Regions from separate parts of the Paenibacillus sp. J23TS9 genome, predicted to be linked through region 1. Evidence: riboswitches for the same ligand, from Rfam matches in the RefSeq annotation. Region 1 holds a riboswitch; the other holds the start of a gene.
The links. Region 1 has a riboswitch for ZMP and ZTP ahead of KJS65_RS29685 (bifunctional 5,10-methylenetetrahydrofolate dehydrogenase/5,10-methenyltetrahydrofolate cyclohydrolase). Riboswitches for the same ligand answer to the same signal wherever they lie in the genome.
Positions count from the first base shown of each region.

Region 2: linked by a shared signal. The riboswitch ahead of rpiB (ribose 5-phosphate isomerase B) and the one ahead of KJS65_RS29685 (bifunctional 5,10-methylenetetrahydrofolate dehydrogenase/5,10-methenyltetrahydrofolate cyclohydrolase) in region 1 are both predicted to bind ZMP and ZTP.

Region 1 is NZ_BOSG01000001.1:785,968-800,431, reverse strand. Features, by position in the region: gene KJS65_RS04105 (glutamate-5-semialdehyde dehydrogenase) at 1-315, shown strand, start outside; gene proC (pyrroline-5-carboxylate reductase) at 364-1,224, shown strand; gene KJS65_RS04095 (2,3-diketo-5-methylthiopentyl-1-phosphate enolase) at 1,221-2,444, shown strand; gene KJS65_RS04090 (2-hydroxy-3-keto-5-methylthiopentenyl-1-phosphate phosphatase) at 2,444-3,121, shown strand; gene mtnB (methylthioribulose 1-phosphate dehydratase) at 3,125-3,802, shown strand; gene KJS65_RS04080 (ankyrin repeat domain-containing protein) at 3,862-4,383, opposite strand; gene KJS65_RS04075 (helix-turn-helix transcriptional regulator) at 4,463-5,332, opposite strand; gene KJS65_RS04070 (NUDIX hydrolase) at 5,354-5,797, opposite strand; gene KJS65_RS04065 (phosphotransferase family protein) at 5,979-6,893, opposite strand; partial or broken gene KJS65_RS29690 (cyclodeaminase/cyclohydrolase family protein) at 6,899-7,495, opposite strand; partial or broken gene KJS65_RS29685 (bifunctional 5,10-methylenetetrahydrofolate dehydrogenase/5,10-methenyltetrahydrofolate cyclohydrolase) at 7,541-8,395, opposite strand; ZMP/ZTP riboswitch at 8,479-8,560, opposite strand; gene KJS65_RS04055 (GNAT family N-acetyltransferase) at 8,613-9,194, opposite strand; gene KJS65_RS04050 (AraC family transcriptional regulator) at 9,227-10,147, opposite strand; gene KJS65_RS04045 (alpha/beta fold hydrolase) at 10,285-11,040, shown strand; gene KJS65_RS04040 (phosphotransferase enzyme family protein) at 11,123-12,100, opposite strand; gene KJS65_RS04035 (DeoR/GlpR family DNA-binding transcription regulator) at 12,517-12,960, opposite strand; gene KJS65_RS04030 (DUF779 domain-containing protein) at 13,183-13,560, opposite strand; gene adh (aldehyde dehydrogenase) at 13,576-14,464, opposite strand, start outside.
Region 2 is NZ_BOSG01000003.1:149,586-164,049, reverse strand. Features, by position in the region: gene KJS65_RS19280 (FtsW/RodA/SpoVE family cell cycle protein) at 1-649, shown strand, start outside; gene KJS65_RS19275 (FtsW/RodA/SpoVE family cell cycle protein) at 744-1,925, shown strand; gene spoIIR (stage II sporulation protein R) at 2,212-2,955, shown strand; gene KJS65_RS19265 (L-threonylcarbamoyladenylate synthase) at 3,181-4,281, shown strand; gene KJS65_RS19260 (manganese efflux pump MntP) at 4,385-4,945, shown strand; gene KJS65_RS19255 (low molecular weight protein arginine phosphatase) at 5,018-5,605, shown strand; ZMP/ZTP riboswitch at 5,667-5,749, shown strand; gene rpiB (ribose 5-phosphate isomerase B) at 5,952-6,407, shown strand; gene KJS65_RS19245 (TIGR01440 family protein) at 6,420-7,022, shown strand; gene KJS65_RS19240 (serine hydroxymethyltransferase) at 7,062-8,312, shown strand; gene upp (uracil phosphoribosyltransferase) at 8,611-9,240, shown strand; gene wecB (non-hydrolyzing UDP-N-acetylglucosamine 2-epimerase) at 9,262-10,422, shown strand; gene KJS65_RS19225 (AtpZ/AtpI family protein) at 10,601-10,855, shown strand; gene KJS65_RS19220 (ATP synthase subunit I) at 10,848-11,225, shown strand; gene atpB (F0F1 ATP synthase subunit A) at 11,257-12,066, shown strand; gene atpE (F0F1 ATP synthase subunit C) at 12,161-12,385, shown strand; gene atpF (F0F1 ATP synthase subunit B) at 12,515-13,003, shown strand; gene KJS65_RS19200 (F0F1 ATP synthase subunit delta) at 13,000-13,548, shown strand; gene atpA (F0F1 ATP synthase subunit alpha) at 13,565-14,464, shown strand, end outside.

The sequences.
Region 1 (14,464 bases):
AACGATTATATTTTAAATATAAAATTGGTCGATACTCTAGATGAGGCCATGGATCATATTTCCCGCTTCAGCACCAAGCATTCGGAGTGCATTGTTACCGAAAATACAGCAAACGCCGAGCGCTTCCTTCAGGAAGTCGACGCAGCTGCGGTCTATCACAACGCTTCCACCCGGTTCACGGACGGATTTGAATTCGGCTTCGGTGCGGAAATCGGAATCAGTACCCAAAAGCTTCATGCACGCGGTCCGATGGGACTTCCCGCATTGACGTCAACCAAATACATTATCCATGGCAATGGACAAATTCGCGGGTAGCTTTCACTGCAACATCTAATCGAAACACCTGCTGGGAGGATGAACAAAATGAGTCAACAACAAGCGATGATTACAGATCCGATCACCTTTTACGGTGCCGGATCAATGGCCGAGGCTATAGTGAAAGGGCTGATCGGCAAGTCTGTTCTGCAGCCATCCGATATTATGATGCTGAACCGCAGCAACAACCGCCGTTTGGAAGAGCTGCAGCAGCTATACGGCGTGCAGGTCAGCAACAATGCCGACAAACTGCATGACATTTTGCAGAGTTCTCCGGTGATTGTGCTCGCCATTAAACCCAAAGATGCGGCGGAGGTTCTCAGAAACCTGGGTCCTCTGCTCTCAGAAGATACACTCCTTGTTTCAGTCATTGCCGGCCTGACCATCCGGACCATTCAAGACCTTTTGGGACGAAAGCAGCCGGTTGCGCGTACGATGCCGAATACTTCAAGCTCCATTGGACTTGGTGCAACAGGTATTTCTTATTCGAAAGAAATCAACGACCGGCAGCGTCAGACGGTTATGACCCTTTTCGGAGCCGTAGGTACCGTCACCATTGTCGAAGAAGACAAACTTGAAGTGCTCACAGGCATTTCCGGCAGCGGCCCAGCTTACATCTACTATATGATGGAAGCCATGATGGCTGCCGGTATCCGTGGTGGCTTGACTCCCCAGCAGTGCCGGGAACTGACCGTGCAAACGGTATTGGGTGCCGCCCGTATGGTCCAACTGACCGGCGAAGAACCGGCAGCGCTTAGAGCCAAGGTAACATCCCCTAACGGATCTACGCAGGCAGCACTCGAGACATTGGATAAAGGCGATTTCTTTGAAACGGTGATTGCTGCCGTGGCCCGCTGCGCGGAACGCTCGAAGGAAATGGGAACCGCTTTGAAGGAGGGAATTTCATGAATAACTGCACAGCGACATACCGTTTATATGATGATAAAGCGGATTTCCGCAAAAAGGCTGAATCGATTGCTGTCGGCATGACTGTAGGGAGCTGGACTGAGCTCCCACAGGCCAAGCGGGAATCGATGCAAAAGCATCTGGGACAAGTTCTGAAAGTCGATGTCCATGAACCGGAAGGTGCTCAGCCGGGCGAACGCTACGCGGATGTGACGATTGCCTATCCGGATGTTAATTTCAGCAAGGATATACCGGCACTGCTAGTTACCGTTTTTGGTAAAATCTCTATGGACGGCCGCATTAAGTTGAACCACCTCGGATTCTCTGATGATTATCTCTCTGCTTTTCCAGGGCCGAAATTCGGCATTTCCGGCATCCGCGATCTTCTCGGTGTGCATGACCGGCCGCTGCTCATGAGCATTTTCAAATCCGTGATCGGCCTCAACATGGATGAGCTCCGGGATCAGTTTACGAGACAAGCCCTGGGCGGAGTTGATCTGATCAAAGACGATGAAATTCTGTTCGAGAATGAGCTTACCCCCATTGAAAAACGAGTCGAGGTCTGCCTGAAGGCGGCAGAAGCTGCAAGCCGTGAAACCGGCAAAAAGCTGCTCTATGCAGCCAATCTGACCGGGCATACGTCTAGTCTGAAGTCGCAAGCCAAAAAAGCGATCCAAGCCGGCGCCAATGGCCTTCTGTTCAACGTGCTGTCTTACGGCTATGATGTGCTGCATGAACTGAGCTCTGATCCGGAGATTACCGTTCCGATTGCTGCGCATCCAGCACTGGCAGGTGCTTATTACCCATCTCAGCACTACGGTATTTCAGCGTCGGTACTGCTTGGCCAGCTGATGCGTCTTGCAGGTGCAGATCTGGTCCTTTTCCCTTCGCCTTACGGTTCCGTAACCATGCCGCGTGAAGAGAATATGGCAATCCGCGATGAACTGATCACGAGTTCGCTCCCTATTAAAACCAGCATGCCGGTTCCTTCCGCAGGCATTCATCCCGGCCTTGTTCCGTTGATCATGCGTGACTTCGGCCAAGACGTGGTTATCAATGCAGGTGGCGGTATTCATGGTCATCCTATGGGTACAGAAGCCGGCGGACGAGCTTTCGTGCAGGCCATTGAAGCAGCTCAGCAGTCCCTCCGACTGGCCGATTACGCCGAAGCCGGACATCCGGAACTAAAGGCAGCTCTTGAGGCTTGGGGAGGAGAACGATAATGACAGCAGGTAAAAAACCCGTCATCTTTTGCGATTTTGACGGAACCATCACACTTTCTGATAATATCGTCGCGATCATGAAGCATTTCAAGCCGGAAGGCTATGAACCGATGATGAAACGGACTGTGGATCAGGAAATCACGCTGCGTGAAGGCGTTGGCAACATGTTTGCCCTGCTGCCTTCCAGCCGGAAGGATGAAATCGTAGATTTCGTTCTCAGCCGTGCCGGTATCCGGGAAGGCTTCCGGGAATTTCTTGATTATGTGAAGCAGGAGAATATCGAATTTTACGTCACAAGCGGCGGCATGGACTTTTTTATCGATCCTCTGCTCGCTCCTTTTGACATTCCTGTAAGCCATATCTACTGCAACAGTGCTGATTTTAACGGTGAAAACATTGAAATTTTATGGCCGCATCCCTGCCAGAATCCATGTGACAATGGCTGCGGCATGTGTAAGACTACCGTGATGCGCCGTTTCCCTGAAGATCAATATGAGCGGATTCTGATCGGCGACAGCCTAACGGATTTTGAAGGAGCGAAGATTGCCGACATGGTCTATTCCCGTTCCATCCTCACCGATAAATGTGCCGAGCTGGGTGTTAAGCATGTACCTTTCCAGAACTTTTTTGATATCATGGGCGATATGAAACAGAAACAACAACAAGGAGTGCTGTAACCAATGACGTTTGCAAGCATCAATCTGGAGCATAAGCAGCAGGTGCTGGATGAGCTCCGTCACATTAAACAGCAATTTGCGGCTAAGAATTGGTTCCCGGGTACCAGTGGAAACCTATCCATGCGCGTAGGCGATTTTGATTCTGAGGAATTTCATTTCGCCATCACCGCCAGCGGTAAGGACAAATCGCTGAGTACACCTGAAGATTTTCTGTTCGTGGATAAAAGCGGCAAAGCCGTGGAAACGACGAACCTGAAGCCAAGCGCGGAGACCCTCATTCATTGCGAAATATACCGCTTGACCGGCTGCGGCGCAGTTTTTCATGTGCATACCATTTTCAATAATGTCATCAGTGAATGGTTCGGCGATCAAGGCGCTGTTCCGGCACAAGGGATCGAACTGATCAAAGCATTTAACATCTGGGAAGAAAATGCGCCTGTCTCCATTCCGGTGCTGCCCAACTTTGCCCATATCCCATCCATTGCCGAGCGCGTTCCCGACGTACTGAATCCAAGCATTCCCGGAATCCTGCTGCGTGGCCACGGCATTTACGCTTGGGGTAAAAACGCATTTGAAGCGAAGAAGCATCTGGAGGCCTTTGAATTTATTTTTGAATACTTATACCACAGCATACTGCTGAAAAACAGCGTGCCGCAGGTAATTGCCGACGGCCGCCGTTAAGCTGAAAATGAAGATGAAAAGCCCTGCTGCATACGACATGCAGTCAGGGCTTTTTTCGTTTATTGCGGTGCACTACATTGCTTCAGCAGTTCCGTCACTTTGTGATTCCCCTGCTTTTCGGCTAATCCAATTGCAGTTTCGCCCTCATCAAACTGAGCATTCACATCTGCACCATACTCAATCAGCAGATGAATCAGCTCCACATTGTCATCATGGAAAGCGGCACTGTGCAGGCATGTGTGGCCGTTGCTGTCAAAAATCCGGGTTCCAGCATGATGAGTAAGTAACAACCGGATGACATCCATATTCCTCTCCCCGGCGATCGCCGCGTGCAGTGCTGTATTCGAAGGAATGAACGATATATTCGAATGAGAGACAGCATCAACATCCGCTCCGGCAGCAATAATTACCCGCACAGCCTCCGGATGCCCGAAATGCGCAGCATAACCAAGCAGTGTCAGCCCTTCTGCGTTTTCCATGTTCACATATTCAGGACGGGGAATCAGGAGCTCCTGAAGTCGTGCAGCATTTCCTTCCTTCGCTGCATCAAATAACTCATTTATTATCTGATTATGATCCATTCACTTGTCCTCCAATTCAATTTCAAAGTATGTACAGGACTCATCATAATTCCGGAAGCGGTTTTTTACTTCTTGAAAATCACCTTTTACACTTCCCGCGATATACTGACGGACTAACCCCAAATTTCTGTGTAAACAGGCTGCTGAAGGAGCCAAGGCTTTGAAACCCGACCTCCAAACAAATTTCAGTTACTGGCAATTCCGTTCGCTGCAGCAGCTTCCCTGCCTCCTGCAGTCTTTTCTCCTTCAGCAGCTGATGAGGCGTGAAGCCAAAAAGCTGTTTAAAGCTTCTGAGAAAATGATTCGTTGAAAGACAAGCCGCTTCCGCTGCCTCTGAAATGGAGATAGATTGATTAAAATAAGCGCAAAGATATTCATATCCAACATGCACGCGCCGATATAGCTCTTGCCGGGTTGAAGATTTGATGGAATGAAGCTGGGCGATCTCTCTTTTTACCTGTTGTTGCTCTATCAGTAGACCATATGCCAAAGCATGCAGCTGTTCTTCCACACGAGTACGGTCTTGAAGTTTATGTAAGGAATCTATCCGCATCTGCTGCATGACTTGCGAGAGCTCCGGTGATGTCTCATAAGTTTTGACGACAAAATCAATCTCCCGTACCACCGGGTGAAATGGCTCGACCAGCAGCTCATCTGCCGGTACCATCAAGCTTCGGCGCATCTCTTGAACCATCCCCTCCGGAAAGAACACGCAGAAGGATTCGACAGGCTTTTCTGATTCTATAGTGATGCTGTACTCCTGCCCTTGATTTAACAGCAAATACCGGTCTTCCCCTACAGCAAAATGCCCATGCCCTGCCTGGTACAAGGCTCTTCCGCCTCTGAAGGTTTTGATCGATAGCCCTCCTGTTCCTTTCCAGTAATACTCGGCACTTTGCTCGTGGAGAATCGGTGAGAAATTTAGGATGCTGCCATTGCTATGACTCATATTCCCACAGCTCTCTTTCACTTAAAAATGTGGATCGGTAAGCTGCTTCAATATCGAATGCGCCCGGTTCACGCTCTCAACCGTCCAAGGCGGCGTATCAGGGTGATTGATTATTTCTTCGGTCGTCATCCAATATACCGCCTCGACTTCCTCCGGACTTTTTCTATAGGCAGTTCCATGATCATATTCACAAATAAATACCACGTTGATCACAGGAGACCCGCCCTCCGTAACAAATGATGAACTATATGCAAAATGCAGCCTTTCCTTGACCTCAACGCCGACCTCCTCGAAAATCTCTCTTTTGACGGTCCGCTCCAGAATGTCCTGTGAGAATCCTTCCTGCTCTACGGTTCCTCCTACGAAAGACAAGGTTCCAGCCGCATTCTCTTCCCCCGATCCACGCTTAATCACCAGCCACTTATTCTCTTGATATACAGCCCCTTCAACATTTACAACGAACATCGCCTTTACTCCCCTTCTATAATTTACCTGTAATTCCCTATTTCATTGTAATCTCTAAACCGTAAAAATAAAATAACCGGCTCATCGCCGGTTATTAAGAAATCTCAATCATCATTGCAACACCATCGCCCATCCAGACCACTTGATAAACGATTATCAATCAACTTTCCCTGATTACACTTTAGCGAGTATGGAGCCGGGCAAGCGCCTGATCTGTAAACCACTGATGTTTTTCCCGCATACTCTTTTCCGTATGGCTATCGAGCCCCCAACTAGACAAACTTGAAGCAGGCTTGAGCGCTGCAAAAAGATCCCAGAAATGAAGCTCCGATATGTCTGTTTGCAGATTGAGCGCTTGATACTGCCGTGTAAACTCATGCATAGCGTCCGTGCCATATGCCCAGAGCACCTCGAGTCTGCTATTCGCAAGGTCATACATTGGATCACCGATTGCCGCATCCTCCCAGTCGATCACCGCAGCAATTCCGTTGTCTTTCCACAAGATGTTACCCGGCCAATAATCTCCATGCAGCAGCACATTTTTGTTTAATGGAGACAACGGCCATGCGGATTCAAGCACATCCCGGATTGTACTTTCATTTAATGATTCATCCGGGTTCCTGGGCCTATTCCCAATCTTGTCGGAACACCATACAAGCTGTTCAGGAAGAAAATCCAGTGAATGGCTTGTCCAATCCACTTGATGGATATCCGATAATATCCCCGCCATTCGCTGCATAGCATCTGACAAATCCGAGGGAGACATATTCACGAATCCATCCACAAAGTCGGTCACGATGTAAGGAGTGGGTAGAATAAATTCGGTTGCATCGTATGCATATGGCTGAGGTACAGGCAACCCCGCGTCCACTAGACCTTGTAAAAGCTTAAATTCATCCTTTGCAATTTCCGGATTCCTGTTTCGGTCAACAGCGCCATGCTGACGGACAACCAGCTTTTTCATACTGCCATCCGTCTTTTCAATCTCAATCAACGTCACTTGGGCTGAAACCCCGCCTTTAAGCTCCTTTGTTCGAAGCAGTCTGGACCCGGGTTCTGTCATGCGCGCGACTTGTTCCCATTGTTCTTCTGACACTTTGGTTACACCAACTTCTCCTTGATCTTTTGCAATACCTGGAGCTTCAGCTCATTCGACTGGTTTGATAGCTCGGCTCCCGTTTCTTGAAATGAGCTCCTGACACCTGCATCTTTAATGCTTCCTAGATTTATTTCTACCGTAATCCATGCCGATTGTACAGCCGCATCCAGCATGATGAGCGCTATGCCTAGATCTGATATGACATTTTTATTGACTTCTTCCGTAATTTTATCCAGTGCCGACATCATCTCCAAGCTTCGCTTCATGAGGTGCAGCGGAACAGAAGCAGCTTGAACCGCGGCCTTTTGCAGAGCAAGGGAACGTATTTTCTTTTCCTCATCATTCCCTTTAGGCAAACCAAGTGCGGCCATATAGCCGTTAAACGATTCCATGTCCTTCTTCAGAAAACTTTCAGCCTCCAACATCGCAGACTGCATCAGCACCACGATGTCCGCCATCTGCTCCCGCACACTCGCAAACTTTGGCCCGCTTGTAATGTTCGCCACCATGGCCCCCATGGACGCACCCAATGCGGCAGATAGGGCAGCAATACTCCCTCCACCCGGCGTAGGTGCGCTTGAGGCAGACATCTGCAGAAATTGCCGGATCGTTTGGTCAAATACCTGTTGATCCCCATTCGTTTTCAAGGCCTCAGCAGATTGCTGCTGCAGCCGGATTGCCAGCATCAAGTTCTCAAAGAGCATAACCGTTGTGAGTGTTCCCACACCGCCGGGGACAGGCGTAGTCGCTTTTGCAAACGCTGCAGCTTCAGGTACAACATCACCTGTTATCCCGGTTGCTGTCTCATTAATGCCTGCGTCAATGACAACGAGGTCCGGATGCATCATATCTGGAGTAATCAGTCCGGCCTGTCCTGCGGCGGTCATCAGAATATCCGCATTCGCAATATGACCGGCGATGTTTGGGGTATGGGAATGACAGACGGTCAACGTGGCATTTTCCCGCAGCAGCAGCTGCATCAGGGGTCTGCCAACCGTCTCTCCCCGTCCTACAAGCACAACATTTTTGCCTTTCAGCGTGAAGCCAAAATGCTTTAATATAGCGATACAGGCCTGTGGTGTTGCCGGATAAATGCCAGTGTTCCCCGTCATGCAGGCGAGCTTGTTCGCCGATGAAATGCCATCCACGTCTTTTTCAGGCGTAATCGCGTCCGAACACTTTTGAACACGGATATGTTTGGGTACAGGAAGCTCGAGCATAATGCCATGTACCGCCGAATCCTGGTTCAAGCCTTCAATTTCATCCAGCAAACGACGCTCTGTGACCTCCGGATCAAACTGAATCAAATCGAATTCAATGCCCAGCTGCTGGGCTTTTTTCTGTTTCGCTTTCGCATAATATTCCGAAGCAGGATCCCCCTGCACTAAAATCGTAGCAAGCCTCGGCTGTATGCCTTTTTCTTTAAGACGGTTAACCTCTGTGATGATGGATTCAGAAACCTCGTTTGCCAGTTCTTTGGTTTTAAGCAGCATGCTCATTCCAGTCGCCTCCGTTAATGGTAGTAAGATTATATTTCTTAAATCTAAACAAAAAAAGTATTTGGATGGAATGAACCACCAAATACTTTTGCCCAGGCGTACGGCTGTTATGATCCATGTGCTCCCTCGTGGTTTACCCACGTTACGCCAGTCACACACGGCTGAAATCAAGTCAGGTTTATTGTAGCACAGTTCATCTAGAATAGAGGATACAAATTTACGAATCTTGATGATTCACTTGATCTTGCTGCAGAATGCTGTAAATTTCAAGATCGACAATCCCTTTTCCCGACCATAAGGCCGCTTGTCTCAAGAGACCCTCTTGTTGAAAACCATTCTTTTGCAAAACCTTCTTTGATGCTTCATTCCGCAGCATAACCTCTGCCTGAATCCGGTTGATGTTAACCTCATTGAACAGATAAGGCAGCAGAAGCTTTAGAGCTTCCGTAGCCACTCCTTTTCCCCACTGTTGTTCAGCTAAATAATATCCCACTGACAGCGTGTTTACCTTTTGGTTAAAATTAAATGCCTCAATAATGCCAAGCAGCCGATCAGGTTCCTGCACCGTAAATATGCCCCACTTGATCCTTGCCTTTTTCAAAAAATCACGCTCGAAATGTCCAATCATATTTTTGACCGTGTCTTTGTTATGCTTCGGAATAATGCCGCAGTATGTAAATACATTTTCATTATTATAAATTTCAAAAAGGTCCTCCAGATGGCTGGCTTCGATTTTTTTCAAGATAACTCGATCTGACGCAAGAATAGGAAATGTTCTAAATGCCGCTTCTAAATTCATACCATCACCACTCCAAGTCTAATGATTTCATTTCATCCTCTTTTCTTAATGGGGACATGTAGATCTACTTTGCATTTCCCTTCCGCATCCGTTGCAGGATCATTTTTACAGATTTCGAGGCAAGGACGGTCATCGGCTTCATAACCGCTGTTCGGCAGCCACAGGCTGTATACATTCTGATAGGCTAGGACAAACCGTTCAACGGTATCATAATAGGGATATACCGCATACAACCCGCCCGACAATATTTTATAATCCACTACCTTTGAATCATGTTCTTTTCGATGTCCTGCCGGTAATGTGACACAAGCATCATAGCGGCAGGCCCATTCATCAACCAAATTAAGATCATCCAGCGAAATGCCGATAAACTGTTGATTTGCAGGTGATATTCCCCTTCCAGCGGCCCATCGCCCCAGCTTGTCCCAAGCAGAGTACGTATCCAAATAACTCCCCACATGTCTGACGTATGCCACTTCAATATCCATTAGCTCTTCGAATCTGATCATCTGATCCCACACCCTTGTTAAAAGAGAATTCTTACGGTTCTGATTGTACTCTTCCAGGAATGCAGACTCTTCCGGATTTTTGCTATAAAATGATGGAAAATTGCTATCATTTCTCATACCTCTACGTACCTCACTTGGTGTTTGGCCATAGTGCTTTTTAAATGCGGCATTAAAGGTGGACAGCGATTCGAAGCCGCATTGATTGGATATTTCAAGAATCGTCAGCGGGGTGTCGGCAAGTAAATGCACGGACTTTTGTATACGCTCCCGATTCACAAAAGCCACAGGCGTCACACCGACGATGGCAGTAAATATGCGGCTGAAATGATATTTCGAAAAATTAGCCATGTCCGCCAAAAGATCCAAGGTGAGCTTATCGCTGCTATTCTCCTCGATATATCTGATGACCGTTTCGATCCTGTCTTTATACTCATGGTTCATCATGTGTGGTTCTCCATATCTGATCATTTGGGTTTACCAAAATTATACACGCTAAATGAAAATTTGGGTGTAAGGTTCTTGGTGACGGAATCGTTTTTTAAGCTTAAAATGGGATAAAAGCTGGTTCAGGGAGGTTCAATATGCCGTACGTTCAACTTCAGGATCTGGAGGTATTTTACGAAAAAATGGGAAGCGGTGAGCCCATCATATTTTTACATAGCGGTTATTCCAGAGGCATATTGGCCTTTGCGAGTCAGCTGCTGGATTTCCAAAAAAAATATACCTGTTATTATCCCGATTTGAGAGGCCATGGCAGAACACGCTGCGAAAGCCTGGAATGGAGCACGCCACAGCTCGCAAAGGATATGATCGCTTTTATGGATGCACTTCACATTCCAAAAGCTCATTTGGTGGGTTACAGCTTGGGGGCAAATGTCGGTTTATACTGCGCGGTTCAACATCCGGAAAGGGTGACAACGTTGACTACCATAGGCACGAGCGGTTTTGCAGACCCTACGGGTGTGGAGGAATTTGAGCCGGAGTGGCTCATTGAACAGGACCAACAGGATACCATCAAGCAAATGACGGAGCGGCATGAAGAGGCGCATCGTGGAAACTGGCAGGAGCATATGCGGCAGTCGGCGCAGGATTGGCGTCTCTATCCTCAGCTTACGGAAGATCAGCTGCGAAGTATTCGATGCCCCGCTCTCTTGATCACCGGCGAGTTTGATCCTTTTGTGGGCGAGGAGAAACTATCCTATTTAGGCTCACTTATTCAAGATTCGGAGATTTATATGGTTACAGGCGGAAGTCATAGACCGCATATGTCCAGGGAACATCCGACTCAGGTGAATGATCGCATTTTGCAATTTTTGGACGCATATTCTTTTGAATAATCCTTATGTGAAAGAAATGAAAAAGGTACAGAAGCTTTTGTTCCGATCCCTTTCAGGTGGATGCATCTGTACCTCACTCCATTTAGATTCCCCTTGTAAATCCTTGTCTCAAATTGTCCCGGGAACGAGCGAACTTCAACCTGACATCCTCAAGCCAGTCCGGACCCTGCTCCATCTCGCTGTCGTCCAGTGACCCTAACAATCTCGAGAATCCATACAGGTTCATGAATCTTTGGAAATAGGGGATCTGCTCTATAAAATCATCGCCAAGCACTCTCACGCTGCGGTATCCCTTTAAAAAGGACTTCATATGTTCACTCGACAGCGGATCTCCCTGACCGGGCATATCAGGAAGAGCTGACACAATATCAAGAGCGTACCAGCTGTAAAAGGAATCATCAAAATCGATCACGTTAAATGAATGCTGCTCTTCATCATAAAATACGTTATCCAGCTGAAAATCATAGTGGATTAGCCCATATGTCTCCTTCGTGACGGGCTGGGATTTAAGCCATAATGTCATCCGTTTAAGCTCTGCGGCTGCATCCTGCTCCTGCGGGTGATTTTGAAGAACATGATCGATCCATCCCAGTATATCCCGCCAGCTTTTTCTTTCAGAGTGAACAGGCTTATAAACTGCAGATAACGAATGTAATCTGGCAAGCGACCTTCCCCATTCCTCACATTGTTCAGGAGACAGGCTTTCATCCAGATTCGTTCCCTGGGCCGCATGAAAAACAACTGCAAAATACTTCCCCTCTGAATTCTGTACCGTTTCAATGAGCTTGTCGTTAATGGAGGAAACCGGAGAAACACAAGGAAAATGATTCGCGATCAAGTACTGCATGAACTCAAGCTCGGCTACTATCTGTTCCATGTCATGGTCCTGCTCCGTACTGAATCTCAAAAAATATCTCTCCTGATTCCGCTGAAAAGCATACACAAAATTGGAGCTGGCACGCCAGAACCTCAAAGATCCTTTGTCATGCTCCCAATTCCGGATAAGATCTCTGGCAACATGATCGGATGACAATCCGATCACCATGGTTTTTAAATTCATCAATGGATGATTTCCTCCCGCTGCAATAGAGAGGACGGAACGTCGTTATGAAGTGCGCCCTCTCATCTGCATATCATTTTGAAAGTCGACTTTTTTCAAAACGTCACCCCTTCCTTTGATTCTCATTAACATATTTTCACTTATTCAACTTACCATACGATGAAGGGAATCATAGGTCAGAGAATGGCTTTAATTAAAAAATCCATATCACACCAATGATCCGCCAGGTGTTGAATTATACGATTTGAAAACAAAAAGAATGACCGCTCAAAAGCAGCCATTCTTCTTAATCTGCTGACATGAATTGCCGTCATTTTATAGTTACAAAGTATAATTGAGCATGATAAAATGATCACTGTAGTTTGAGTGGAGATCTATATCCCTCAGAAGTAATGACCTTCTGTGCCAGCAGGAGGTCATTTTATTTCAGCAACGATGACGCTTACGCCGCTTGCTTGGATCTTCTCGATTTCATCCCTCGATGTTTCTTCATCCGTAATAATCAATTGAAGCTGATTCAGCGGACCAACTCTTGCAAAGCAGTCAATTCCAAATTTATAGTGCTCAGCCAGACATATATTTTTTCGTGAATTTTCAGCAATAGTACGCCCAAAACTCGCTACTTCCGGCGTAGCTGTGCTTAGTCCTTTTACTGATAATCCGCCCCCCGTTGCAAAAGCAAGATCAATCGTAAATTGGCTTGCTAATTCATTCGCTAAAGCATCCGTCATATTTCCGGAAGATTTAATTTTGCCTCCAAGCAGATACGTCTGTATATTTTCATCGTCCTTTAAAGTATCTGCAATTCTCAATGAGTTGGTGACCACCGTAAATGGAAGATGCTTGAGAAGTACATGCATGTTTTTGCAGTTTTTTACGTTATCCATGAAAGACCGAAAACAGACTACTTATTCTAGGTTGAACACTCAACCGATGTAACCAATGCGATTCCACCAACTTTTAGATTTTTTGATATCAAAAAAAGCCTGTTGAATTTAATCAACAGGCTTTTTTAGAGATACTCTATTACTGATGAATATATTCCGATCACTCGCTGCACTCATTATATTCATTCAATAGGATCAGTTAAGCTTCAAGCTTTGCTTCTCCTCTTCCGTAAAAACACGAGAACGGGTCAGAAACCTTTTGCCCTCAGGTCCCTCTAATGAAAACATCCCTCCCCGCCCAGGGACCACATCGATGATGAGTTGTGTATACTTCCAATATTCATACTGTGCCCTGCTCATATAAAATGGAGCCCCGCCGATTTCTCCCATTTGCACATCGCTGTCTCCTACGATAAATTCTCCTAGAGAGAAGCACATTGGTGAACTTCCGTCGCAGCAGCCACCCGATTGATGAAACATAACCGGCCCGTGCTTGGCCTTCAGCAGTTCAATTAGCTCCAGTGCAGCGTCTGTAGCAATTACCTTGTGAACCTCACTGTCTTTCAGGGTCATATCAATGTCCCCTTTTTAGAAGAAGCCCAGCTTATCTGGACTGTAGCTGATTAACAGATTTTTCGTTTGCTGATAATGGGAGAGCATCATCAGATGGTTCTCACGGCCGATACCGGAAGATTTATACCCGCCAAAAGCAGCATGAGCAGGATAAGCATGATAGCAGTTAGTCCACACGCGGCCAGCTTGAATCTGACGGCCAACCCGGTAAGCGGTGTTCATATCACGCGTCCACACTCCGGCTCCCAGTCCATAGAGTGTATCGTTGGCTATTGCAAGGGCCTCCTCCTGATCCCTGAAGGTCGTAACAGCCACAACGGGTCCAAAGATCTCTTCCTGGAATATTCTCATGTTGTTTTGCCCCTTCAAAACGGTCGGCTGTATGTAATACCCGTCAGACAACTCTCCCGTAATTGAAGCTCTGCCTCCACCGATCAGACATTCCGCACCTTCCTGTCTTCCGATGTCGATATAGCTGAGGATTTTTTCCATCTGTTCCGTAGAAACCTGTGCACCAATCATCGTGGATGGATCCAGCGGGTTTCCTTGCTTAATTGCTTCCACGCGCTTCAAAGCCCGCTCCATAAATTCATCGTAGATGGATTCCTGGATCAAAGCACGGGAAGGGCAAGTGCAGACCTCCCCCTGATTGAGCGCAAACAATGTGAAGCCTTCCAGCGTCTTATCGAAGAAAGCATCATCCTTAGTCATAATATCCTCGAAGAAAATATTCGGAGACTTGCCGCCAAGCTCCAGCGTAACAGGGATCAAATTCTGAGAGGCATACTGCATGATCAAGCGCCCCGTTGTCGTTTCGCCCGTGAATGCCACTTTGGCAACCCTGCTGCTGGAAGCGAGCGGCTTGCCTGCTTCGAGACCAAAGCCGTTTACAATATTCACCACG
Region 2 (14,464 bases), on a different contig from region 1:
CAGCGGCATTCAGGCATATATCCATTATCATGACCAGGCGGTCAAGCTGATTAGTGAGGATTTGGGCAAAAAGCACTGGATTGCGCGTTTTGATCCATGGCTTGTGCCGGACCAAGCTTCGCGGGATGTCAGTTGGCAGACCTATAATGCGAAGCTGGCCATCGGTTCGGGCGGCATCGAAGGCAAGGGCTACATGAAAGGCACCACGATTCAGTCCGAAAGGGTGCCGCTGGCCTACGCCGATTCCATATTCGTTCAAGTGGCCGAGGAATACGGGTTTATTGGTTCATCGGTTCTGCTGCTTTTATATTTTATCCTGATCCATCGTCTGGTTCTGATCGCAGCCGATTGCCGCGACCGGGCTGGGCCTTACCTGATTACGGGGATTATCACCATGTTCGTCTACCAGATTTTTGTGAACATCGGCGCCTTCATCGGCCTGATGCCGCTCACGGGCATTACGCTTCCTTTTATCAGCTACGGTGGAACCTCGCTTCTCATCAATATGATGAGTATCGGGATTGTCATGAGCATCCGCATCCATGGACAGGAAGAGGAGGATCCGTTTCCGCTGCCGGAAACACCGGTGGAGGGGGGCTGGATCAGCAGAACCTTTCAGCATATCCGCAATGGATTTATCAGGAATTGAATCTAGCATGGCTATTCCTTTACAATAGACAAGTGAGATTTGACACGCATCACGGCTAGAAGGGGCGGGAGAGCCCCGCACAGGAGGATAGCAAATGCTTCAAAAGCTGAAAAAAGTGGATTATGTCGTTGTGTTCATACTTTTTGTATTCATGGGCATCAGTCTGATGGCAATATACAGCGTCACGACAGGGACCAAGTTTGAAGGCTCCCATATTAAAATGCTTGAGTTTTACATTTTAGCCTTCATCGCCTTTTTTGGATTGATTTTTTTGGACTATAAGCTGCTTGTCAAATATGCGCTCTATATTTATTTATTCGGGATTCTGCTGCTGGTAGCGGTCAATTTTCTGGGATCGGACGTCAACGGAGCGCAGGGCTGGTTCAAAATCGGGGGCTTCAGCCTGCAGCCTGCCGAGCTGTTCAAGCTGCTTCTGATTATCTTTCTGACCTACTTGCTGATGAAAAGGCCAAAGGCCAAGCTCTCTTTATGGAGAGACGTGCTGCCGATTGGCGGCTTGACATTCATACCGTTCGCGCTTGTCATGCTTCAAAATGACCTGGGGAATGCACTCAGCTACGTGTTGATCCTGCTCGGTCTCCTATGGGTAGGGAATATTAAGTTCCTGCATGCGTTCCTCGCTCTAATAATCCTGGCGGCGGTCGCCGTAGGCGGTATATTCTCGTATATTCACTATCACGACAATATCGAGAAGTTTCTGAACAATATCGGCCGTAATCACTGGACCGAGCGGATTGACCCTTGGCTGGTTCCGGATAAGGCGACGGCCAAAGCTTCGTATCATACCAAAAATGCGAAGCTCGCGATCGCTTCCGGCGGCATGATGGGCGAAGGTTACATGCAGGGCAGCTCGGTGCAGTCCGGCCGCGTACCCTATACGTACTCAGATTCGATCTTTGTTGAGATTGCCGAGGAGTTCGGATTTGTTGGATCTTCTGTCGTGCTGCTTCTGTATTTTATATTGATTCACCGCCTGATTCTGATCTGTCTGGAATGCCGGGATCGTGCAGGTCCGCTGCTGATTGTCGGCGTCGTTTCGATGATGCTCTATCAAATTTTTGAAAATATCGGCGCCTTCATCGGGCTGATGCCGCTGACGGGTATTACGCTGCCGTTTATCAGCTACGGCGGTACCTCGCTGCTTATCAATATGGCCAGTATCGGGATTGTCATGAGCGTCCGGGTTCATGGTCATGAGGTAAGTGAGGATATCATCGTCCCGACGCCGAAGATATCTTCAACGAAGCATGCTTGATAGATTTGGGGATAAAAGACCGCTCGCCAGGCCCGTTAAGGGGATGGTGAAACGGTCTTTTTTTTATTAAATCATAGAGAATCAATTTCATAATACCTTAAGCCGCTTCAATCAAGGCTATATATAGATCCAAACGGTTTTATTGGTCTATATATAGATTCAATTTTATCGTTTTAGTGAGTTATGAAATTGATTCAGATTCATAGAATAGCAGGTTTAGACTCTATCAGATCCGGACATACTAGTCAGTATCATAGAAGGATTTGATAGAGGGGGCACGAACGGGATGCACAATGAACATGAAAAAGAGGACCGTCTCCGGTCATTGGTTAAGAATACTGCCATTATTTTTTGTATTATGTTTATGCTGGCCATGACTTGGGAAGCTCAGAAAACGGACGCGGCTGTGGCTGGCGGTCCTATTCCGCAGGAGTCCATACGTCTTCGCATTCTCGCTAATTCCGATAATCCGGATGATCAGCTGGTGAAACGCCAAATCCGCGATGTTGTGGTCGCTCAGATGGACAGCTGGGTCAAAGATCTGGAAAACCCGCAAAGTCTGGATGAGGCGCGTACAACGATCCGCCAGCATCTTCCCGAGCTGAATGATCTTGTAGGAAGAGAACTTGAGAAAAAGGGAATCGACTACGAATACAATGTTGAGCTAGGGGTCGTGCCGTTCCCGACGAAATTGTATGGTGGCACAGTCTATCCGGCAGGAAACTATGAAGCGCTGCGGATCACGCTCGGAACGGGCAAAGGCCAAAACTGGTGGTGCGTGCTGTTCCCGCCGCTTTGTTTCATCGACGCGGGCAGCGGTGATGCGGCAGCACAGCCTGCAGCAGCAAAAGCAGAGACAGGCAAAGATCAAGCCGCCAAAGTGAAGAAAACGGCGTATACCCCGGAGCAGGCCGCAGGACAAGCGGTGAACGCTGAAGCTGCACCGGTCAAAGCTTCAGAGCCGGAGGTTCGCTTTTTCCTCTGGGATCTGTTTGAAGGTATCGCGAACTGGTTAAAGTCATTGTTCTAAGTGAAAATGTCCGGGTCGGGGAGGAGATGCACGCTCCTCTTCGATCTGTGTTAATATATTAGAAAAACGAATGATAAAGTGCTTAAGTCCATTTGACGAAGGTTCGCGGTAAGCCGCAGCTCCAGTCAGCAGTCAGGACTCCGGCGCTTTTTTTACTGGATGATCTTTAAAGAGAAAGACGGGATAGAAATGGCACATACTGAAAAAAAAACAGGGACAGGCTTTATGCCTTCCACTCCATATTGGCTGATTGATTCGGAGACGACAGCCGAGCCCTCCGAGTTGCAGGAAAGTTTGAAGGAAGCGGCTGAACTGCTCCGTGGCGGGGGCGTGGTTGCTTTTCCGACAGAGACGGTCTACGGTCTTGGCGCGGACGCCCGCTTAACCTCTGCGGTGGAAGCGGTATTCGCGGCAAAGGGGAGACCGTCGGACAATCCCCTGATTGTCCATATATCCAAGAACGAACAGCTGGAGGGCCTGGTGAAGCAGGTGAGTCCTGCGGCACGGAAGCTGATGGATGCCTTTTGGCCTGGACCGCTGACGGTTGTGCTTCCGGTCAAGCCTGATGTGCTTTCGCCCCGCGTGACGGCAGGGCTGGATACGGTGGGCATCCGGATGCCGGATCATCCGGTAGCATTGGCCCTGATTGAGGAATCCGGCTGTCCGGTTGCTGCTCCAAGCGCGAACCGCTCCGGCCGTCCCAGCCCTACCCTCGCCAGCCACGTTCTAGAGGACCTCGGCGGTTTAATTGACGGGATTGTTGATGGCGGCGCGACAGGTGTAGGTGTGGAATCAACTGTCGTTCAGGTGCTGGAGGACGGCAGTGTTACCGTGCTTCGCCCCGGAGGCGTTACACTGGAGCAGCTGGCGCAGGCAGCCGGCGTGCCTGTCCATCTGGATCCTGCACTCCTGCCGGAATCGGGAAGCATGAGTGGGCAGGCACCAAGAGCGCCGGGGATGAAATATACTCACTACGCGCCCAAGGGAACGCTGCGCATTGTGACCGGAGAGCCGGCCGAAGTCTCGGAGTGGATCCGCCGCAGTCTGCAGGAAGCCGCAGAGCGTGGTGAACGGACGGGTATTCTGGCCTTCGATGAGCACATCGACAGTTACCGCGCCGATTGCACCGAGTCGCTTGGCAGTCTCTCTGATTTGGGTACGGCGGCGCATCGTTTATATGCCGCGCTGCGCCGCATGGATGAGGAGCAGATCAGCTTTATTGTATCCGAGGCTTGTCCGGAAGACGGGCTGGGAGCTGCTATTATGAACCGGCTCCGCAAGGCTGCCGGACAAACGGTGATCCATCTCGGAGGGAGAGCCCGCTAGCTTGCCTCATGTACAAGTTGTGATTGTCCCCATGTACAAGTCATGATTGTCCTCATGTCCGCATATGGTTGTACAAGAACCTAACGGACATGGGGGAGTTGGAATGTTTGAGACATCTGCCGGTTTAGGGCAGCTGATTACGATTCTGATTATGGCCGCCGCTTTGGGAATGGACGCCTTTTCCTTGGGAATCGGTATCGGTATGAAGGGGATTCGCCTGCTGCATGTGCTTAAAATCAGCGTGCTCATCGGATTTTTTCATATCCTGATGCCGCTTCTGGGCATATTCACCGGTCAATATGTAAGCTCTTTGCTCGGACAGGTAACCACTTATGCCGCGGGCGGGTTGCTAATTTTGCTTGGTGGTCATATGATATTTAACTCGTTGAAAAGCGGGGATACCCGGATGATTGATCACCGTTCACTGCTGGGTATGATCTTGTTTTCTTTGAGCGTGAGCGTGGATTCCTTTTCTGTCGGGGTTTCGCTCGGAATGTTCCGAAGCAATCTGATTCTTACCGTCTTGGCCTTTGGCATCTGCGGAGGTGCAATGTCGGTGATGGGACTCCTGCTGGGCAGGAGAGTAAGCCGCAATTTGGGAGATTTCGGGGAGGCGCTGGGAGGCGTGATCCTTTTGGCATTTGGCCTGGCCTTTATCTTTTGAAGATATCAGAAAGTATACCGGTAGACGTTTTTCGTATACAATAATTTAAACAATCCGGGAGGTGCGATAAACGTGAAACATATCTTGTTTGTATGTACAGGGAACACGTGCCGCAGCCCGATGGCGGAAGCTCTTCTCCGCAAAATGGCGAAGGACCGCGGTATCGGGGTTGAAGTTCGTTCAGCGGGTGTTGCCGCCATGGATGGAGTGTCGATGTCCCGTCATGCGGAGGCTGTTCTGCGCGACCATGATATTAATGATCGTTTGATGTCCAAATCACTTAAGCTCGATGCGGTGAATTGGTCTGATTTGATACTGACACTGACTCAAGGACATAAGCAGCATGTGATCCGGAGCTTTCCTCAGGCCGCTGACAAAGTGTATACACTCAAGGAGTACGCGGAGAATGACGCGGAAGTATTGAATGATCTGAACGAGCTGGACAGCCTTTATGCGACATGGGAGGTCAAACGCTCGCTTGGACAGGAATTGACGGATGAGGAGCGGGAGCGCCTGATTGAAATTCAGCAGCGGGTTCCAAGCTTCGATATTTCCGATCCGTTCGGCGGATCCCGTGAGGATTATGATATGGCAGCGGCGGAAATCCGCACTGCCATTGAGCGTTTGCTGGATAAGCTGGAGTCATTCCGCACTTCCTGAAGGAAGAATATTACTCGTTGCATTTCAGTCTTGAATGTTTTATGATGGTTGTGAAAAAACTCGGTTCCGGTGTAACTGGCGACAAATGTGGATGAAACCACGATGGAGCACCGGGATATACGGCCGGTCGCCTGGGCAAAAGAGCAATTCTGCGGTTATCCGCGGACTGCTCTTTTTTGTATTAAAAAAGTGAGTTTATATGCGGGATCCCTGCAAAGTATGGGTAAAAAACATCCAGAGCAGAGACTTCATTTTGTGGGGCGATTTTCATCTTACGGCCTGGAAATAGGGTATAATGGTACGAGAAGTCACAAAAGCACGAAATTTCAGGGAGGTTTTACAAGAGATGAAGATTGCTGTGGGAACAGATCACGCGGGAGTGCGTTTGAAAGAAGACATCATTGCCGTCATTCGGGAGATGGGACATGAGGTTGTGGATGTGGGATGCAGCTGTGCTGATTCCGTGGATTATCCTGACTATGCCCTGCCTGTATGCGAGCAGGTTACCTCGGGTGAGGCTGATCGCGGCATTCTGATTTGCGGAACAGGCATCGGCATGAGCATCGCCGCCAATAAGGTTCCCGGCATCCGCTGCGCGCTGGTGCATGATGTATTCTCTGCCCAAGCGACCCGAGAGCATAACGATTCCAACGTGCTGGCGATGGGTGAACGTGTTATCGGCCCCGGACTCGCGCAGGAAATCGCGAAAGTCTGGATCGGCACACCGTTCAGTGAAGGTGAACGGCATGTTGGCCGCGTAAACAAAATCAAGGCGATTGAGGACCGTTATCTGCAGCATTAGGGAGGTGTTCGAATGGAGGCCAATGAACAAGGAATTCCATCGGAAGTTTCACTAAAAGAGCAAGTGTCGGGTGTTTTACGCGAGCTGGCGGAGACGGCGGGACTTGGGCCCGGTAAGGTTGTTGTCATCGGGACCAGCACGAGCGAAGTGGCAGGCCGGCGGATCGGCACCTCGGGAGCCCTTGAGGTAGCGAACGAGCTTCTCGAGGGTATTGAGGAGATCAGAAGGGAATTCGGCTTTGACGTCGTATTCCAGTGCTGCGAGCATCTGAACCGTGCGCTGGTGATGGAGCGTTCTCTACTTACGGACATGCGCCTGACTGAAGTGGCAGCCGTGCCGGTTCCGAAGGCTGGAGGCTCCATGGCAAGCAGCGCCTACCGGTCCATGAAGAACCCGTGTCTGGCCGAAAGCATTGAGGCGGATGCCGGGATCGACATCGGGGAAACGCTGATCGGCATGCACTTACGGCGGGTGGCCGTTCCTTATCGTACACAGCTACGCTATGTGGGCAAGGCGCGTGTGAATACAGCCTTTACCCGGCCGAAGCTGATTGGCGGAGAGCGTGCGGTTTACCAGCTTGACGCTGAATCGGGAAACGCTCATCTTTGCGATTAAACAACAAAAAAGAGAGTTTATCTAAGGGAGGAACAAGGAATTATGGATCAATTGCGTAAGAAGGACCCGGCTGTATTGGATGCGATGAATTTGGAGCTGAAGCGTCAGCGCAGCAACATCGAGCTGATTGCCTCGGAGAATATTGTCAGTGAAGCCGTGATGGAAGCCATGGGCTCCGTCCTCACGAACAAATATGCGGAAGGTTATCCGGGCAAACGGTTTTACGGCGGCTGCGAGCGCGTCGATATCGTTGAGGATATCGCCCGTGACCGCGCCAAGGAATTGTTTGGTGCAGAGCATGTCAACGTTCAGCCGCATTCCGGAGCGCAAGCGAATATGGCTGTGTACCTTGCTGCGATTAACCCTGGCGATACCGTGCTCGGCATGAATCTTGCTCATGGCGGACACCTGACGCACGGCAGCCCTGTCAACGCATCGGGCCTCCTTTACAATTTCGTGGCCTACGGCGTTCAGGAAGACAGCTTCCTGATTGACTATGATGAAGTCCGCAAAGCGGCCTTCAAGCATCGTCCCCGTCTGATCGTTGCCGGCGCAAGCGCCTATCCGCGCACCATTGATTTTGAAGCCTTTGCTTCCATCGCGAATGATGTGGGTGCGCTGTTCATGGTTGATATGGCGCATATTGCCGGTCTGGTTGCCGCAGGCGTTCATCCGAGCCCTGTACCGCATGCCCATTTCGTAACGACGACCACGCATAAAACACTGCGCGGACCTCGCGGCGGCATGATTATGTGCAGAAAGCCATGGGCTCAGGCCATAGACAAGGCGGTATTCCCAGGATCCCAAGGCGGACCGTTGATGCATGTGATTGCTTCCAAAGCCGTGGCTTTTGGCGAAGCTCTGGATCCTTCTTTCAAAACCTATGCCCAAAATGTCGTGAAGAACGCCCACGTTCTGGCTGAAACCCTGGTCAGTGAAGGCCTCAACATCGTATCCGGCGGTACGGACAACCATCTGATGCTGGTGGATACACGCAGCGTGAACATCACGGGTAAAGAAGCGGAGAAGGTTCTGGATTCAGTTGGCATTACAGTCAACAAGAACGCCATTCCTTTTGACCCGACCAGCCCGTTTGTAACGAGCGGAATCCGGATCGGTACGCCTGCAGCTACCTCGCGTGGCATGGACGAAGCGGCTATGGTGAAGATCGGAGAGATCATTGCCATGACGCTGAAACAGCCTAAGGACGATACAGTTCTTACCAAGGCTGCTGCCATGGTGAAGGATCTGACGGATCAATATCCTCTTTACCCGGAACTGAACTACTAATTCTACCCTGAAGAATATATGAAAGGGCTGGAAGCTTGGCTTCCAGCCCTTTTTTTGAGGAGATTTTCAGGTGTGCAGCGGAGAAGTCCGGGAGTCGTCCCTCCCCGCGTTGACCCGCCCAAGACACCAAAGGTTTAATCTGCGGCATATTATGGCGAAAATAAACATGTCTTACGTAGGTGCAAATTCATTTAAGGGAATGATATAATAAACAAGATTTGTGTACCTGCACGTATTTGCACATGGCAAAACCGGCACTGGCAGCACTAAGACTTACAATTACCGGAGGGACAAAACAATGGGAAAACTGGTGATTTGTGATCACCCTTTGATTCAACACAAGCTGACATTTATCCGTGATGTGCGGACAAACACAAAGGATTTTCGTGAACTTGTTGATGAGGTTGCTTCTTTGATGGCTTATGAGATTACACGTGAGGTTCCGCTGGAAACGGTTAAGGTTCAGACGCCTGTAGCTGAGATGGACGGCAAGGTTCTTGCCGGACGCATGCTTGGGCTCATTCCGATTCTGCGCGCGGGTCTGGGTATGCTGGACGGCATGCTGAAGCTGATTCCTGCGGCGAAGGTAGGCCATGTCGGTCTGTTCCGCGATCCGGAAACGCTGCAGCCTGTAGAATACTACACCAAGCTGCCGACGGATGTGACCGAGCGCGAGCTGATCGTAATCGATCCGATGCTGGCGACGGGCGGATCCGCGATAGCGGCGATTGACGTTCTGAAGAAACGCGGCTGCACCCAGATCAAGATGATGAATCTGATTGCCGCACCGGAAGGCGTAAAGGCAGTACAGGAAGCCCATCCTGATGTGGACATCTATGTTGCTGCACTCGATGAGAAATTGGACGACCACGGATATATCGTGCCGGGTCTTGGAGATGCGGGAGACCGCCTTTACGGAACCAAGTGAATCGAAAAGAGGGTATAGCTCATGTCTAAAATAAAAGTTATGACCATCTTCGGAGTGCGTCCGGAGGCCATCAAGATGGCCCCGCTCATTCTGGAGCTGGAAAAGCATCCTGAGCATATCGAATCGGTGGTCTGCGTTACCGCGCAGCACCGCCAGATGCTTGATCAGGTGCTGGAGGTTTTTAAAATTACACCGGATTACGATCTGGACGTAATGAAGGACCGCCAGACGCTGAATGAAATTACCATCCGCGTGCTGGAAGGCCTGGAGCCTGTTTTGCGTGAAGCAAAGCCGGATATCGTTCTGGTACACGGAGACACACTGACGACCTTCCTGGCCAGCTACGCGTCGTTCCTGCAGCAGATTCAGGTGGGGCATGTGGAAGCAGGGCTGCGTACCTGGAACAAGCTCTCTCCTTATCCTGAGGAGATGAACCGCCAGCTGACAGGCGTTTTGGCCGATCTTCATTTTTCGCCGACCGATTGGTCTGCAGGCAATTTGAAAAAAGAGAACAAAAATGAATCAAGAATATATGTCACAGGCAACACCGTAACCGATGTGTTTCAATATACCGTACAGCCTGACTACAAGCATCCGGTGCTGGAATGGGCCGCCGGCAAAAAGCTCATTCTCATGACTGCCCATCGCCGTGAATCCCAAGGTGAGCCGCATATGAACATTTTCCGGGCTGTGAAACGGATTGCTGACGAGTTTGAGGATATTGCGATCGTATATCCGGTGCATCTAAGTCCAGCAGTCAAGGAACCGGCACATGCCGTTCTTGGCGGACATCCGAGAATCAAGCTGATTGAACCGCTGGATGTGGTGGATCTGCATAATTTCTATCCGCATACCCACCTGATTTTGACCGATTCCGGCGGAATTCAGGAAGAAGCTCCTTCATTCGGTGTACCTGTACTTGTGCTTCGCGATACGACCGAACGTCCGGAAGGAATTGATGCCGGCACGCTTGAGCTGGTTGGTACGGATGAAGAGACGGTTTATGAGCGTACCAAAAAATTGCTCACCGATCAGGCGCTGTATGATTCCATGAGCGAGGCGGCTAATCCATACGGAGACGGCAAGGCCTCAGAACGGATAGTTCAGGCGATTTTGCATCATTTTGGCATCAAAAAGGACCTTCCTGAACAATTTCACAGAAAGTTCACAAAGGAAAGTTAACCCATATTCTTAGGGCAAAGAGTACAGCATACAGTTAAACTGTACGGTTTACACGGTTTTGAAGCGTTTTGCTGTGATTATTTTCATAGTTTTAGCCTAAAAACATATCAATTCGCTCAATTGACAAACTCTTGTGACATTCAGTAAAATGAACTGGGATTATGAGGGTGGACTGAGAATGAGTAAACCTGAAAAGTCGCAAAAAACCAATAAAAGCAATGCGAGTCCTATGAAATATATGGGACTTGTAAGCGCAATCGGAATTGACCTGGCAGCATGTACTTTAGGGGGCTTCTATTTGGGGTCCTGGCTGGACAAGGTCTTGGGAGGACCGGGACTGTGGATCGCTTTCGGTGTTCTGCTCGGACTCTTTATCGGCGGCGTAAGCGTTTTTATGATCACCAAGGCAGTCATGGGGGAAAGTGATGAATGAATTATGGAAATACCGCAGGGTATTGACCAGAACCACACTTTATTTCCTGGCACTTTGCTTATTGGGTGCTGCTGTCTTTCCGCAATACCGGAGCATTGCGCTAGGTATGGTGCTTGGCTCCAGTGTAAGTCTGATAAACAGCTTTTATCTGGGGTACAAGGTGCAGAAAGTGTTGGATGCTGTCACCAGCGGAGAAGGTAAGAAGGTGAACATGGGATTTTTGACCCGCGCAGCCATTAGCGTGCTGGCCGTAGTAGTGGCTTATCAAAAGCCGGAAACGTTCAATCTGTATGCTGTTGCGGCGACCCTGATCTTGTCGCAGTTCCTTCTCTTATTCATAGGAATTCGATTATCTCGTAAACAAGGGTAGAATGCTCAACTGAGAAAGGGGTGAGAAAAACATGCATAAATCACCGATTATTGAATTGGGCGGCATTCCATTTGACCTTTCCATTATCCTGATGCTTATCGTGACATGTGTTGTCGTGTTTGTCATTGCCAAGCTGGCAACCCGAAATTTGTCGATTGACAATCCGGGCAAACTCCAGAATTTCATGGAATGGGCAGTTGAATTCGTTCAGAATTTGATTTCAAGCACGATGGACTGGAAAAAAGGAAAGCATTTCTTGTCTCTTGGCCTCACTTTCATCATGTTCATCTTCGTAGCGAACTTGCTGGGCTTGCCGTTCGGTATCGTTACCGATTATCATGATGCGGGTCATGCTCACATCTTCGGCAAGGAGATTGTCTCCGTAACCGAGGAGTTTGCCAAGCATCCGGAATCGGAGGAAGTTGGCGTAGCTTGGTGGAAATCGCCGACCGCTGATGCTTCTGTTACAATGGCTTTGGCGTTGATTGTCTTCCTGCTGTCGCATTTCCTCGGAATAACGAAGAATACGAAGGCTTATTTCAAACACTATTTTCAACCATATTGGTTCTTCTTCCCGATCAACGTCATCGAACAGTTCGCCAAACTGCTCACGCAGGGCATGCGTCTATTCGGTAATATTTTCGCGGGTGAGGTTCTGATTTCCGTATTGCTGAAATTGACCGCACTGGGCGCTGTAGGCTGGGTTGCTTCGGCACTTGGACTCGTGGTATGGCAGGGCTTCAGTATTTTCGTCGGCGCTATTCAGGCCTTCGTCTTTACGATCCTGACCATGGTGTACATTTCGCAAATGATTGAAACGCACGATGAACACGAGCATTAATGAACATTAGCTTCAAAGTTAAGCTTGGAGCATCGCTTCGTTCTTAACTAAACATAAATTCTAACAAATACACATCTCTAAGGAGGATTTACAAATGGGAGTTTGGGCATTTTTAGCAGCTGCTATCGCAGTAGGTTTGGGCGCACTTGGCGCAGGTATTGGTAACGGTTTGATCGTAAGTAAGACAGTAGAAGGTATCGCTCGTCAACCAGAAGCGAAATCCACTCTTCAAACAACAATGTTTATCGGTGTAGGTCTGGTCGAAGCCCTTCCAATCATCGGTGTAGTACTCGCGTTCTTGTTCTACGCAGGAGCATAATTTAATAACGAGCAAGGTTTGGCGGGGAAGGCCACGGCCATCCACGCCTTCTTTTTAGCCGTCAGATATGATTCTTTCGGAAGCAAGAGTGAACGGCAGTGTACGTGCACCGGAAAGGAGTGACTAGATTTGAGTATTAACTACGCGTCTTTTATTCTCGCGTTAATCGCATTTGTGATTTTGTATTGGCTCCTGAGCAAATACGCATTCGGACCGCTGTTCTCCATCATGGAAAAACGTCGTGAACTGGTGCTGCAGCAAATGGATGAAGCATCGCAAACCCGTGATCAGGCAGTCGCTTATGTAGAGGAGCAGAAGAAGGCCCTTGAAGCGGCGCGCAAGGAAGCTTATGAAATTATCGAACAGTCCAAACAAACGAGCAGCAAACAGGCTGACCAGTTGATGGTACAGGCGAAAGAGGAAGCAGTCCGCCTCAAGGAAGAAGCTGTCCGCGACATCGCCAGCGAAAAGAAAAAAGCGGTTCAGGAACTGCGCAACGAAGTGGGCGCCGTATCTGTGAAGATCGCTTCCAAGCTGCTTGAGAAAGAAGTTAGCAGCGACAGTGCACAGGAAGAGCTCGTGGACCAATACCTTAAAGAGGTAGGGGGCAGACCATGAGCCGGGAAACAATAGCAGCCAAGCGTTACGCAAAGGCGCTGTTTGAAGTGGCTGTACAGCAGCAGAAGACACTGGAAGTGGAGCAGGAACTGAAGGCTGTCGTTGAAGCTATTACGGCAAACGCCGATGTGCAGCAGTTTATCTCCACACCCAACATTTCCATATCCGTAAAACTGGATGTGCTGAAGAAAGCCCTTCAAGATAAAGTATCCCAGCCGGTCGTAAACACCATTGAACTGCTCATTGAGCGGGGCAGAGCTGATATCCTCTCGGATCTTCTGGATAGCTATATCCGGATCGAAGGCGAAAGCCTCGGAATTGCGGATGCTACAGTGTACTCCACTTATCCGCTGAGTGAGCAGGAACAGGCGTCTGTTGCTGCACAATTTGGAGCTTTGGCTAACAAGAAAATTCGCGTGAGTAACGTGGTTGATAAAAGCCTGCTCGGCGGCGTGAAAGTCATGATCGGCGATAAGCTGTATGACGGAACTCTGGCAGGGAAGCTGGAACGGCTTGAAAAGTCTTTTAATAGACAAGCACAGTAGATAGGGGTGAAGACACTTGAGTATCAGACCTGAAGAAATCAGTACGCTGATTAAAAGTCAAATTGAACAATATAAATCAGATATCGAAGTATCCGAAGTCGGTACCGTTATTCAAGTAAGCGACGGTATTGCCCGTGTTCACGGTATTGAAAATGTAATGTCCGGCGAACTCGTAGAATTCGCCAACGGTGTCTCCGGCCTTACGCTGAACCTTGAAGAAAGCAACGTAGGTGTCGTTATTCTCGGACCTTACAAGGAAATCAAAGAAGGCGACCAAGTAAAACGTACGGGCCGCATCATGCAGGTTCCTGTAGGCGAAGGTTTGCTCGGACGCGTTGTTAACCCTATGGGTGAACCACTTGACGGTAAAGGCCCGATTGAAGCGACTGAATACCGTCCGGTAGAAAACATGGCTCCAGGCGTTATTGACCGTAAATCGGTTCATGAGCCAATGCAAACGGGTATCAAATCCATTGACGCCATGGTGCCAATCGGCCGCGGACAACGCGAGCTGATCATCGGTGACCGTCAAACCGGTAAAACACAGATCGCAATCGATACGATCATTAACCAAAAGGGTAATGGCGTAAAATGTATCTATGTTGCCATCGGACAAAAGCAATCGACTGTAGCACAAGTGGTTGAATCTCTCCGTCGTCACGGCGCGCTTGATTACACCATCATCGTTACAGCTTCGGCTTCCGAGCCATCCCCACTCCTGTACATCGCTCCTTATGCGGGCTGTGCAATGGGTGAGTACTTTATGTACAAGGGCGAGCATGCGCTGATCATCTATGATGACTTGTCCAAACAAGCAGCGGCATACCGCGAACTTTCCTTGCTGCTCAAGCGTCCTCCAGGCCGTGAAGCATATCCTGGTGACGTATTCTATCTGCATTCCCGTTTGCTGGAACGT